3 regions of the Xanthomonas sp. NCPPB 3200 genome follow, and region 1 is predicted to be linked to each of the others. Evidence: predicted binding sites of a transcription regulator. Region 1 holds the regulator's gene; each other region holds the start of a gene.
The links. Region 1 encodes FliA, which starts transcription of late flagellar genes. Its sites were predicted from a motif close to TAAAGTTTNNCNNNCNNNGGCCGATAA; they were not measured.
Positions count from the first base shown of each region.

Region 1 (4,444 bases):
CTGTCCAAGCGCCTGCCGGTGGCCCCGGTCGACCCGCTGGAACGCGGCGGCGTGATCGCCCTGGTCGGCCCGACCGGCGCCGGCAAGACCACCACCATCGCCAAGCTCGCCCAGCGCTTCGCCGCCCAGCACGCCCCGCGCGACGTGGCCCTGGTCACCACCGACACCCAGCGCGTCGGCGGCCGCGAGCAGCTGCACAGCTACGGCCGTCAGCTCGGCATCGCCGTGCACGAGGCCGACAGCGCCGAAAGCCTGCTGGAACTGCTCGAGCGCCTGCGCGACTACAAGCTGGTGCTGATCGACACCGCCGGCATGGGCCAGCGCGACCGCGCCCTGGCCGCCCAGCTGAACTGGCTGCGCGCCGCGCACCAGGTCACCTCGCTGCTGGTGCTGCCTGCCAACGCGCACTTTTCCGACCTCGACGAGGTCGTGCGCCGCTTCGCCCACGCCAAGCCCCAGGGCGTGGTGCTGACCAAACTTGACGAGACCGGCCGCTTCGGTAGTGCGCTGTCGGTCGTCGTCGATCACCAAATGCCCATCACCTGGGTGACTGACGGACAGCGGGTCCCCGACGACCTGCACCGCGCCAATGCCGCCAGTCTCGTTCTTCGCCTTGAAGATTTGCGGCGCGCTGCCGATAAGCCCTGTACTCCGGAGCACAACCATGCAGTCGCGTGAATACGCCAAGCTGACCAACGCCTTCCCCCTGTCGGCGACCCGTCCCGAGCCCCTGGGCCCGGTGCGCACCATTGCCGTGACCGGTGGCAAGGGCGGCGTGGGTAAAACCAACATCTCCGCCAACCTGGCGGTGGCGCTGGCCGACATGGGCAAGCGCACCCTGCTGCTGGACGCCGACCTGGGCCTGGCCAACCTGGACGTGGTGCTGGGCCTGTCGCCCAAGTACACCCTGGCCGACCTGATCGCCGGCCGCTGCACGCTGGATGAAGTGATCATCGAAGGCCCCGGCGGCGTGCTGGTGGTCCCGGCCGCTTCCGGCCGCCGCCACATGGCCGAACTGGCCCCGGCCCAGCACATCGGCCTGGTCAACGTGTTCTCCGAGCTGGAGCGCGACCTGGACGTGATGGTCATCGACACCGCCGCCGGCATCACCGACAGCGTGCTGACCTTCTGCCAGGCCGCCCAGGACACCGTGGTGGTGGTCTGCGACGAGCCGGCCTCGATCACCGACGCCTACGCGCTGATCAAGGTGCTCTCGCGCGAACGCGGCGTAGACCGCCTGCAGATCATCGCCAACATGGTGCGCGACCCCAACGAAGGCCGCCTGCTGTACGACAAGCTGTCGCGGGTCTGCGAAAAGTTTCTCGGCGACGTGTCGCTGAACTACCTCGGCCACGTGCCGCAGGACGACTGGTTGCGCCTGTCGGTGCAGCGCCAGCAGCCGGTCATCAAGGCCTACCCCGCCAGTCCGTCGGCGCAGGCCATTGCAGAAATCGCTCGCCGTACCTCGCGCTGGCAGGCCCCCACCGTGCCGCGCGGCAATGTCGAGTTCTTCGTCGAACGCATCATCCAACGGGGAGTGGCCGCATGAGCACCGCTACCGCAACCACGGCCAGCGCGCAGTACCGCGCCGTGCAGCGCAACAACGCCAACGACATCGTCACCCAGCACGCCGACCTGGTGCGCCGTATCGCCCACCATCTGGCCGCGCGCCTGCCGGCGAGCGTGGAAGTGGACGATCTGATCCAGGCCGGCATGATCGGCCTGATCGAAGCCTCGCGCAGTTACGACTCCGAACAGGGCGCCTCGTTCGAGACCTATGCCTCGATCCGCATCCGCGGCTCGATGATCGACGAAATCCGGCGGGGTGACTGGGTGCCGCGCTCGGTGCACCGCCGCGCACGCGACGCTGCCGCCGCCGTGCGCAAGATCGAACAGCACACCGGCCGCGCCGCCGCCGCCACCGAAGTGGCCGCCGCGATGGAGATGCCGCTGCCCGACTACCTGCGTCTGATGGAAGATGCCGCCCGCGGCCAGGTGCTGAGCCTGGAGTCGCGGATCGAGGATCACGGCGAGCTGGACACCACCGCCAAGGGCGGCCCCAATCCGCAGCAGATGATGGAGCGTGGCGAATTCGGCCGCGAGCTGGGCAAGGCCATCGGCCAGTTGCCCGAGCGCGAGCAGCTGGTGCTGTCGCTGTACTACGAACAGGAATTGAACCTGAAAGAAATCGGCGCCGTGCTCGGTGTCAGCGAATCGCGCGTCTGCCAGATCCATGGCCAGGCGGTGGTGCGTCTGCGCGGCCGCCTCAAGGTCTTCGAACTGGCCGATGCCGGTGTCGAAATTGACGAATGATTTTTTCGCGCATTTTTTAGTGTTAGGAGCTTGATGTGAACAAGAACATGCGGATTTTGATCGTGGACGACTTCTCGACGATGCGACGTATCGTCAAGAATCTGTTGGGCGATCTGGGCTTCACCAATACCGCAGAGGCCGAAGACGGCAACAGCGCATTGGCGGCGTTGCGGGCCGGCCCGTTCGATTTCGTGGTCACCGACTGGAACATGCCCGGCATGACCGGCATCGACCTGCTGCGCAACATCCGCGCCGACGCCAAGCTCAAGCACCTGCCGGTGATGATGGTGACCGCCGAAGCCAAGCGCGAGCAGATCATCGAAGCGGCCCAGTGCGGCGTGAACGGCTACATCATCAAGCCGTTCACCGCACAGACGCTGGAAGAGAAGCTGGGCAAGGTGTTCGAACGTCTGGCGGCGACCGCCTGATGAACGCCACCGTGGAAGCCGATGCCGAACGTGCCGCCCTGATCGAGCGCCTGCAGCACGCGCTCGATGCACTGGAAAGCGGTGACCAGGTCGCCTGGCGGCGCGAGGTGGACCACCTCGCCGCGCTGCGCACGCGCCCGATGATGCAGAGCCTGAGCCGGCTCGCGCGCGAACTCGGGCAGGCGCTGGGCGAGTTGCCCACCGTGCCCGAGGAAGCAGGCGAACTGGACGATGCCTGCTCGCGCCTGGACCACGTGGTGGAAATGACCGAGAAAGCCAGCCATCGCACGCTGGACCTGGTCGAGGAATGCCGCGAGCTGGCCAACCAGCTGCGCGACGGTGGCCTGAACCAGGACCAGGGCGCGCTGATGGACAAGATGCGCCATAACCTGACCGAGCTGTCACTGGCGCAGAGCTACCAGGACCTGAGCGGCCAGATCATCCGTCGCGTGGCCGGCATCGTGCGGCGCGTGCACGAGGGCTTCGGTGCACTCGGCCTGCCGCCGAAGAATCCCGAGCCGAAGAAAGACGACGGCGGTCTTGCCGGTCCTGCAGTCAAGGGCCTGGACCGTCACGCGGTGTCGCAGGACGACGCCGACGACCTGCTGTCCGGATTGGGGCTGTAACCATGAGTGCTGTTCCAGACGATATTGCTGCCGATTTCATTGTCGAGGCCCAGGAGATCCTGGATCGCCTCGGCGAACAGCTGGTGTCGCTGGAACAGGCACCGGACGAAGCCGACCAGCTCAACGCGGTGTTCCGCGGCTTCCACACGCTCAAGGGCGGCGCCGGCTTCCTGGCGATCAAGCCGATGGTGGAGCTCTGCCACGCCGCCGAGGAAACCCTGGGCATGGCGCGCTCCGGCCAGGCGGTGTTGCAGGCGCATCACTTCGATGCCGCGCAGCAGTCGCTGGATTATCTGCAGGCCATGCTGGATGCGATGGGCTCGGGCGAAACCGTGCCGCATGCACCGGCCTCGCTGATTGCGCAGTTCGACGCCAAGAGCGGCCCGCCGGCGGTCAAGGCCGCGCCCAAGGCCGCTGCCGCTGCACCTGCACCTGCACACGATGACGCACACGGCGCTGCTGCGCCGGGCGCCAAGGCCGCGCCCAAGGCGGCGGCCAAGGCGGCCGACGCCGAGCAGACCGTGCGCGTGGACACCAAGCGCCTGGACGCCATCGTCAACCTGATCGGCGAACTGGTGCTGTCGCGCAACCGCCTCAAGACCCTGCGTACCCGCCTGCGCGACGAAGAACTCGACCGCGCGGTCAGCACCCTGGACATCGCCACCGCGCGCCTGCAGACCGCGGTGATGCGCACCCGCATGCAACCGGTGAGCAAGGTGTTCGCGCGCTTCCCCAAGGTGGCCCGCGATGTCGCGCGCACGCTGTCCAAGGAAGTGGAACTGGAACTGATCGGCGCCGAGACGGAACTGGATCGCAACCTGGTCGAAGCCCTGGCCGACCCGCTGGTGCACCTGGTGCGCAACGCGATCGACCACGGCATCGAATCGCCGGCCCTGCGCGAAGCCACCGGCAAACCGCGCAGCGGCCATGTGCGCCTGTCGGCGCAGCAGGAAGGCGACTACGTCAGCATCGAGATCCAGGACGACGGCGCCGGCATCGACCCCGAACGCCTGCGCGAGATCGCCCGCAACAAGGGCCTGATCGATGCCGAAGCCGCCGCCCGCCTGAGCACCGACG
Region 1 covers NZ_CM150785.1:2,280,119-2,284,562, reverse strand. The annotation lists gene flhF (flagellar biosynthesis protein FlhF) at 1-678, shown strand, start outside; gene AC06DU_RS09965 (MinD/ParA family protein) at 665-1,549, shown strand; gene AC06DU_RS09960 (RNA polymerase sigma factor FliA) at 1,546-2,313, shown strand; gene cheY (chemotaxis response regulator CheY) at 2,349-2,741, shown strand; gene AC06DU_RS09950 (protein phosphatase CheZ) at 2,741-3,367, shown strand; gene AC06DU_RS09945 (chemotaxis protein CheA) at 3,370-4,444, shown strand, end outside.

Region 2 (4,444 bases), 1.5 Mb from region 1:
TCGTACTTGTAGGTCCAGCGGCCGTAGTAGGTCATGCCGGCACCGTCGAAGGCGCCCTTGCCGGTTTCGAAATCCGGATCGTTGATCAGCACCACCGCGATCTTGCCCTTCAGGTCCACGCCCTTGAAGTCGTCCCAGTCACGCTCGGGCGCCTTGACGCCGTAGCCGACGAACACCAGCGGTGCGTTGGCGATGTCGACCTTGGACGAGCCATCCAGCGCGGCGCGGATGGCGATCTGCTTGCCCTGGGTCAGCGCCTGCGGCTTGCCGGCGTGCTGCAGGGCGATGGTCGGCGTGCCGACGATATCGGCGCGGCGCAGCGGCACCGCCTGGGTCCAGGCGCGCTTGCCGTCGGTCAGATCGCCGCCCGGCTGCAGGCCGGCGTCGGCGAACTGCTTGCTCAGGTAGGCAATGGTCTTTTCCTCGCCGGCGGTGGCCGGGCCACGGCCTTCATAGGCATCGGAGGACAGCTCCTTGACGTCGCGCGAGATGCGCGCGCCATCGAAGCTCGGCGTCGCCGCCATCAGTGCGGTCGAGACCGCCATCGCCAGCATTCCCATTGCAACGCGTTTGGTAACAACTCGCTTCACTGCAGCACCCAGGTAGTGTCCGAACAGCCCTGGAGTGTAGCTACTGCGGCGTTCGATCGGGTGTGCACGGCGGCGAGCGATGCATGCCGTCGCGCTGACGACATGCATCGGCAGCGACGCAGCATTGATCGATAGGGCCAGCCAGCGATGCGGCGCGGCGCAGCACATCGCGCTGCCACCTGGCACGGCATCCACTTTGCGCCTCACGGCGCTGGATGCCGTCAAACAGCTAAAGGCTGCGGCGGTCTATGCCGCAGCGCCGCCGCCGAACGCCACTGTCGCTCAGAACAGGTCGACGCTGCCGACCTGCTGGGTGACCTGCTGCATCCTTCCGCTGGCCACCAGTTCGGCGTACACCTCGGTGCGATTGCGGCCGTGCTGCTTCGCCCAGTACAGCGCCTTGTCGGCCTCGTCGAGCAGCTGGCTGATCAACTGTCCGTCGGTGAGCTCGACGATGCCGGTACTGAGCGTGACCTTGCCGACCTGCGGAAACACCTGCTCGGCCACCGCCATACGGAAGCGCTCGAACAGACTCACCGCGAGGTCGCGGTCCACGCCGCGCAACACGATCACGAACTCCTCGCCGCCGAAGCGGAACAGCAGATCGTCCTGGCGGAAGCAGCGCTGCATCAACTGCGCAACCAGCAACAGCACCTCGTCGCCGTACAGGTGGCCGAAGCTGTCGTTGACGCGCTTGAAGTGATCGATGTCGACGATCCCCAGCCACACGCCTTCGCTGGCCGCCGCGTCCGCACCACCGGCGAACAGGCGCAGGATCACATCGTCGAAGGTCTTGCGGTTGCGCAGGCCGGTCAACGCATCGCGCTGGGCATCGTCGAGCAGGCTGCGGTAATTCTGGAAAAAACGCGCAAAGCCCTGCAGCATCACCTGTTCGGCAGCGCCGGGTGCGCGCGAACCGCCCACGCGCAGGCAGGTGCGGATGCCGCGTGCCTCCATCATCGGGTACACCAGCAGCGCGCGGCCGTCCTGCTGCAACTGCACCACATCGCCCGGCCCATGCAGGTCGGCCAGTTGCGCGCGCATCTGCGCGTCGTGGATATCGGCCACCGTCAGCGACAGCCGGCCATCCTCGCGCAGCCGCGTTTCGGCCATGGTGCGGCCATCCGGCGCGATGCGCAGCAACGACAATTCCTCGGACGCGCAGACCTCGCGCATGGTGCGCAACAGGCTGAGGTCGAGTAGATCGGCATCGCGGATGGCGGTCAGGTCCACCATGCGTTCCAGCAACGGTGCCGTGGTCATTGCCGCACCATCCCGCGGGCAGACGCAGGCCCGCAGCGCCGGTCACGGCACGCGGGCACACCTCTCGGGCTGGAACGCACTGGCATCACGACGGGTCACCGGCAGTCTCGATGCCGGTTCATCGGCGCTGAACGCGCGAACTTGAGTCCGCCCGCCGGCCGGCGCAGCGCACGGCCAGCCGGCGTACACGGATGTGCAGGCGCACGACCGGCCGGCGCACCAGCGCGCTTACGGCAGTGCGGACTCCAGCGCATCGTCGCCCAGCGCGTGCGCCTGCATCAGACGCCGGCTGCCGGCATTCAGCCCTTTGACCTGGACGTCCAGCGCGTGATGACGCAGCCGCTGCACCACTTTGTCCAGCGCCGCCACCGCGGTGATGTCCCAGAAATGCGCGCGGCCGACGTCGATCACCACTGCGCGGCCGGGCACCTGGCGCGCGTCGAAGGCGTCGATGAACACGTCGGCCGAGGCGAAGAACACCTGCCCGCGCACGTGGTAGGTACGCACGCCGTCGTCGCCGTCGCTGTGCGTGATCTGCAGCAGCCCGGCCACCTTGAAGGTGAAGAACACCCCGCTCAATACCACGCCCACCGCCACCCCGGCGGCCAGGTTGCGGGTGACCAGGGTCACCGCCACGGTGGCCAGCATCACCACGCTGGAGGTGCGCGGATGGGTGACCACGGTGCGCAGCGAACGCCAGTCGAAGGTCTCGGCCGAGACCATCACCATGATCGCCACCAGCGCGATCACCGGCACCTGCGAGACCCACGGCTTGAGCAGCACCATCAGGATCAGCAGGAACACCCCGGCGAACAGGGTGGAGAGACGGCCCCGCCCGCCGTATTTCACGTTGCCCACGGTCTGTCCGATCATGCCGCAGCCGGCAATGCCGCCGAACAGGCTGGCCGCGGTGTTGGCCAGACCCAGCCCGGTGCACTCGCGGTTCTTGTTGCTCGGGGTGTCGGTGAGTTCGTCGACCACGCGTGCGGTCATCAGCGATTCGAGCAGCCCCACCATCGCGATGGCCAGCGCCGGCAGGGCGATGATGCGCAAGGTCTCCAGCGTCAGCGGCACCGCCGGCCATTGCAGGACCGGCAGCGCGTTGGGCAGCTTGCCCAGGTCGGCCACCGTCTCCAGTGGCAGGTGCAACGCTGAGCCCAGCCCCGTCAGCACCAGGATGCACAGCAGCGGCGAAGGGATTGCCGACACGCCCGGCAACGGCAGCCGCGGCAGGCCGTAGATGATGAGCAGGCCCAACGCCAACATGCCCCAGGTGGCCAGGTTGGCGTGCTGCAGATGCGGCAGCTGCGCGGCGAAGATCAGCACCGCCAGCGCGTTGACGAAGCCGGTGCGCACCGAGCTGCTGACAAAACGCATCAGCACGCCCAGCCGCAACAGACCGAACAGGATCTGCACCGCACCGGCCAGCAGCCCGGCCGCCAGCAGATAGGGCAAGCCGTGTGCGGCCACCAGCGGTGCGGCCACCAGGGCCACCGACCCGGCCGCAGCGGAAATCATCGCTGGGCGGCCGCCGAAGAACGCGATGACAATCCCGATCACGAACGACGCGAACAGCCCCACTTGCGGGTCGACGCCGGCCACGAACGCAAAGGCGATCACTTCGGGAATCAGCGCAAAGGTAGCGACCGCACCGGCCATCAGTTCGCGCGCAGGCGAGGCGCGCCATTGCGCCAGTTCGGCACGCAGAAAGGACATTGGAAGACACTCCGGGGACAGAAAGGACAGCCTGCGGACAGGCGACAGCGGCGATAGTGTGCGCGAAAGCGACCCGGCCCGCAGCCTGCGTGTGACCGGTGCGGCAATGCGCCTTTCTGTGGTCCGGATCACGCCAAACGATGCGGCCGCGGACCAAGATGCCCCCCTCACCGGGTTCGGGTGTCGAGCCGGGTTCGCTAGGGAGACCACCATGTCCATCTTCAGGACTGCCAGTACGCTCGCACTGGCCACCGCGCTGGCGCTCGCCGCCGCACCGGCCTTCAGCTACTCCATCAGCAACAACAAGATTGTCGACGACAGCGGCAAGGTGGTGCAGCTCAAGGGCGTCAACGTGTTCGGCTTCGAGACCGGCAACCATGTCATGCACGGTCTGTGGGCACGCAACTGGAAGGACATGATCAACCAGATGCAGGACCTGGGCTTCAACGCCGTGCGTCTGCCGTTCTGCCCGGCCACCCTGCGCAGCAGCACGATGCCGACCAGCATCGATTACAGCCTCAATGCCGATCTGCAGGGCCTGAGCTCGCTGCAGATCCTGGACAAGGTGATCAACGAATTCAACGCGCGCGGCATGTATGTGCTGCTGGATCACCACACCCCCGATTGCGCCGCCATCTCCGAGCTTTGGTACACCGGCTCGTATTCCGAAGCACAGTGGCTGGACGATCTGCGCTTTGTCGCCAACCGCTACAAGAACGTGCCCAGCGTGATCGGCCTGGACCTGAAGAACGAGCCGCACGGTGCCGCCACCTGGGGCACCGGCAACGCGGCCACCGACTGGAACAAGGCCGCCGAGCGCGGTTCGGCCGCGGTGCTGGCGGTGGCGCCGAAGTGGATCATCGCGGTGGAAGGCA
Region 2 covers NZ_CM150785.1:757,164-761,607, reverse strand. The annotation lists gene AC06DU_RS03235 (M28 family metallopeptidase) at 1-554, opposite strand, end outside; gene AC06DU_RS03230 (GGDEF domain-containing protein) at 873-1,853, opposite strand; gene AC06DU_RS03225 (SulP family inorganic anion transporter) at 2,082-3,569, opposite strand; gene AC06DU_RS03220 (cellulase family glycosylhydrolase) at 3,781-4,444, shown strand, end outside.
Region 2: a site for FliA is predicted at 1,972-1,998, ahead of AC06DU_RS03230 (GGDEF domain-containing protein). Genes of this name have one in related genera too.

Region 3 (4,444 bases), 370 kb from region 1:
GGCCCCACCATGGCGTGTTGCCGCGGCAGCCGGCATGGATGCCGCGCCGCGCCGCGGCGCGCCGGCGATGCCCGGCGGTGCGCGTGCCCGGATAAAATCGCGAAATGGCCCAACGGCGTGGCACGATGACGCAAATGCAGGATCGCGATGCACTCATTCACCCGCTGGCTGCGGTGGCCCCGGGGTATCTGGCCAACCATGCTGCGCGGGTTTTCAATCGTCTGGTGGATGCGCAACTGCGCCCGCATGGGATGTCGCTGGCACTGCTCGGGCCGATCATGCTGCTGTCCTGGAAAGGGCCGATGCTGCAACGCGACCTGGTGATCGACTCGGCGGTGAAGCAGCCGGCAATGGTGGCCCTGCTGGACAAGCTGGAGGGCCTGCAGCTGATCGAGCGCGCCCCGGCGCCGCAGGACCGCCGCGCCGCAGTGGTCTCGCTCACGCCGCGCGGGCGCAAGATCGCCGAGATCGGCGGCAAGATACTGATCGATCTCAATGCCGATGCGCTGAAGGACTTCTCCCCCGAGGAGGCGCAGCAGACTGTCGCGTTCATGCAGCGCCTGATCGCCAACCTGGAGCAGCGCGACCAGGGTATGTAATATCACTTCTGATATTTCTTCTTTTGGGTGATCTGTCATGGCGCGTCGCATCCTCATCACCGGCGCAAGCGTCGCCGGCAACACCGTGGCCTGGGCCCTCGCCCGGCAGGGATTCGACGTCAGCGTCGTCGAGCAGGCCGCGCAGTTTCGCGATGGCGGCCAGAACATCGACGTGCGCGGCGTCGGCCGCGAGGTCCTGCAGCGCATGGGCCTGGAGCAGGCCGCACTCGATCACGGCACCGGTGAGGAAGGCACCGCCTGGGTCGACGACCACGGCCATGCGGTGGCGACCTTCACGACCGACGACATCGATGGCGATGGCCCGACCGCAGAGCTGGAAATCCTGCGCGGCGACCTCGCCCGCCTGCTCTACGACGCCGCACGCCAGACGGCCGAGTACCGCTTCGGCGACCGCATCGCCAGCATCGACGACGACGGCGAGGCTGCCACCGTCCGCTTCCAGAGCGGACGCAGCGACCACTTCGATGCCGTCATCGTCGCCGAAGGCGTCGGCTCGGCCACACGCGAGCTGGTGTTTCCCGGCGAGAACGACCCGCGCTGGATGGATCTGACCATTGCCTACTTCACCATCGCACGCACCGCCGACGACGACCGCCTGTGGCGCTGGTATCACACCACCGGCGGGCGCAGCATCTCGTTGCGCCCGGACCAGCACGGCACCACGCGCGCGATGCTGTCGCTGCAGAAAGCCCCCGAGGGCGAGCAGGACTGGGACCTGGCGACCCAGAAGGCCTATCTGCGCGAACGCTTCGCCGACGCCGGCTGGCAGGCTGCGCGGGTGCTGGACGGCATGGACACCACCGACGATTTCTACTTCGATGCCTTACGGCAGGTGCGCATGCCGCGCTGGCACGCCGGCCGCGTCGTGCTGACCGGCGACGCCGCCTGGTGCGCAACCCCGCTGGCCGGCATCGGCGCCACTCTTGCGGTCACCGGCGGCTACGTGCTGGCCAACGAGATCGCACGCGCCGCAACGCTGGAACAGGCCTTCGCCGCCTACGCCGACGCCATGCGGCCGATGGTGGAACAAGGCCAGGGCGTGCCGAAGATCGGCCCGCGCCTGATGAATCCGCACAGCCGGCTCGGCATCCAGCTGCTGCACGGCGCACTGAAATTCGCCAGCCAACCCAGCATCCAGAACATTGCCGCCAAGCTGATGACGCCGTCGATGAAGGCGCCGGATCTGTCGCGCTATGACTGAGGCCGCCTGGATGGCGGCCGTGCTGCGGTGGCGGCACGATGCATGCTGATCGACGCCCGCCATCGGCCGCAGCACCGGCGCCGCGGCCGTCTCCACGCCTCGGTCACTTGCCGTGCCTGAATCCGCTTCTGCCCCGGCGCTGACCGGCACCAAAGCGCTGCGCTGGGGCCGCGACCGCTGGCTTGCGTTCTGATCGCCATAGCCTGACGGCATTGCGAAGCCAACCGTGGATGAATCCTGCCACCGCCGGCGGTTTCATTTCCGCTGACGCAGGCCGCTAACGAACAGGTCGAGACATCCTTCGTGCAGCGGCAACGCTGCCGACCCCATCGGTGTCCCGGGCGCATCGCCTCCCAGCTGTTGCTGGGATTCTCCCCCGCTCTTCCGCTCGCCGGATCACCGATCAAACTCCCTATGTCCCTGCTTTCGAATCTGCGCATCGGTCAGCGCCTGGCCCTCGGCTTCCTCGCGATCATTGTCCTGATGGTGATCCTCACCGTCGTCGGCATCCAGCGCGTACGCAGCATCGACCAGCAGCTCACCGCCATCAACGAAGTGAACAGCGTCAAGCAACGCTATGCGATCAATTTCCGCGGCAGCGTGCACGACCGCGCGATCGCCCTGCGCGATGTCGTGCTGCTGGACGACCCGGCAGAGCGGCACACGGCAGAGCAATCGATCGACAAGCTCGCCGCGGACTACGCCCGCTCCGCCAAGCCACTGGACGACATGATCGCGGCCTCCACGGACGCGGAAGAAAAGGCCATCCTCCAACGGATCAAGGCCATCGAGCAGCGCACCATGCCGTTGATCGCGCAGGTGCGCGCGTTCCGCGATGGCGCCGACAAGCCGCATGCCGAACAACGCCTGCTGCAGCAGGCGCGCCCCGCCTTCGTCGCCTGGCTGGCCAGCATCAACGCCTTCATCGACCTGCAGGAAGCCAAGAACCGCGCGGCAGCCAAGGACGCGGTGACCACCGCGCGCGGCTTTGCAATGCTGATGGTGGTCTCCACCGTCATCGCCTTGCTGCTGGGCGCCACCATTGCGTGGTTGCTGACCCGCAGCGTGGTGCTGCCCTTGCGCCAATCGCTGCGGTTGGCCGAGCGCATCAACGACGGCGACCTGCGCAGCCAGGACCTGCCCACCAGCAAGGACGAATCCGGCCAGTTGCTGCGCGCCATGCAACAGATGCAGCGCCGCCTGCAGGATGTGATCTCCGCCCAACGCAACATGGCGGCCCGCCACGATGCCGGCGAGATCAGCTACCGCACCGACGCCCAGCAGTTCCCCGGCGAATACGGGCACATGGTGCAGGACACCAACGCCCTGGTGCATGCGCACGTACAGACCCAGCTGCGCATGACCGAGGTCATGGGCAGCTACGCCATCGGCGACCTGGCTCCCGAAATCGAGCAATACCCCGGCGAAAAGGCCGCCATCACCGCCACCATGCAGCAGGTCAAACAGAACCTGCGCGCCATCAACGCGCAGATCCAGCAGCTCACCCAGGCTGCCTGCGCCGGCAACTTCGCGCTGCGCGGCCAGCCGGAAAAGTTCGAACACGACTTCCGCCTGATGGTCGAAAACCTCAACACCATGATGGCCACCTCCGACACCAACCTGGCCAGGTTTTCCGACCTGCTGCGGTGCATCGCCGATGGCGACCTGACCGTGCGCATGACCGGCAACTTCCACGGCGTGTTCGCCTCCATGCGCGACGATGCCAACAGTACCGTGCATCGCCTCACCGACATCGTCACGCATATCCAGACCACCTCCAACAGCATCGGCTTTGCCGCCGAAGACATCGCCAGCGGCAACCAGGAACTGTCCCGCCGCAGCGAACAACAGGCCGCCAGCCTGGAAGAAACCGCTGCCTCGATGGAAGAGTTGACCTCCACCGTCAAGCAGAATGCCGAGCACGCCGGCCGTGCCAATCAGCTCGCGCTGGGCGCCGCCGCCATCGCCTCGGAGGGACGCGACGTGGTTGGCCAGGTCATCGAACAGATGTCCGGCATCGAAGCCTCGTCCAGGCGTATTGCCGACATCATCTCGGTCATCGACGGCATCGCCTTCCAGACCAACATCCTCGCGCTCAATGCCGCCGTCGAGGCCGCACGCGCCGGCGAACAAGGCCGCGGTTTTGCCGTGGTGGCCTCGGAAGTGCGCACCCTCTCGCACCGCTCATCGGACGCCGCCAAGGAGATCAAACGCCTGATCGACGACTCCGTGCAGCGCGTTGCCGACGGTGCAACGCTGGTGCACAAGGCCGGCACCACCATGGGCGAGGTCGTCACCAGCGTCCAGCATGTCACCGACATCATGGGCCACATCTCCGCCGCCTCGCAGGAACAGGCCGGCGGCATCGAACAGGTCAACCTGACCATCGCCCAGATGGATGAAACCACCCAGCAGAACGTCAGCCTGGTCGAAGCCGCGAGCACGGCGGCGCGCTCGCTGGAAGCGCATTCGACCCAGCTGACGCAGGCGGTCGAGGTGTTCAAGGTCAATGCCTCGGTGATCTGACTGACCGGGTAGTGCGATCCTTAGTGACTGGCCGTGTTGCTGCCTGCGCTCGCGCAATGCTGCGCACTTGCGCGGGCGCATCACGGCGAAGTGACGC
Region 3 covers NZ_CM150785.1:1,912,963-1,917,406, reverse strand. The annotation lists gene AC06DU_RS08330 (MarR family winged helix-turn-helix transcriptional regulator) at 135-599, shown strand; gene AC06DU_RS08325 (FAD-dependent monooxygenase) at 637-1,821, shown strand; gene AC06DU_RS08320 (methyl-accepting chemotaxis protein) at 2,236-4,347, shown strand.
Region 3: a site for FliA is predicted at 2,076-2,102, ahead of AC06DU_RS08320 (methyl-accepting chemotaxis protein). Genes of this name have one in related genera too.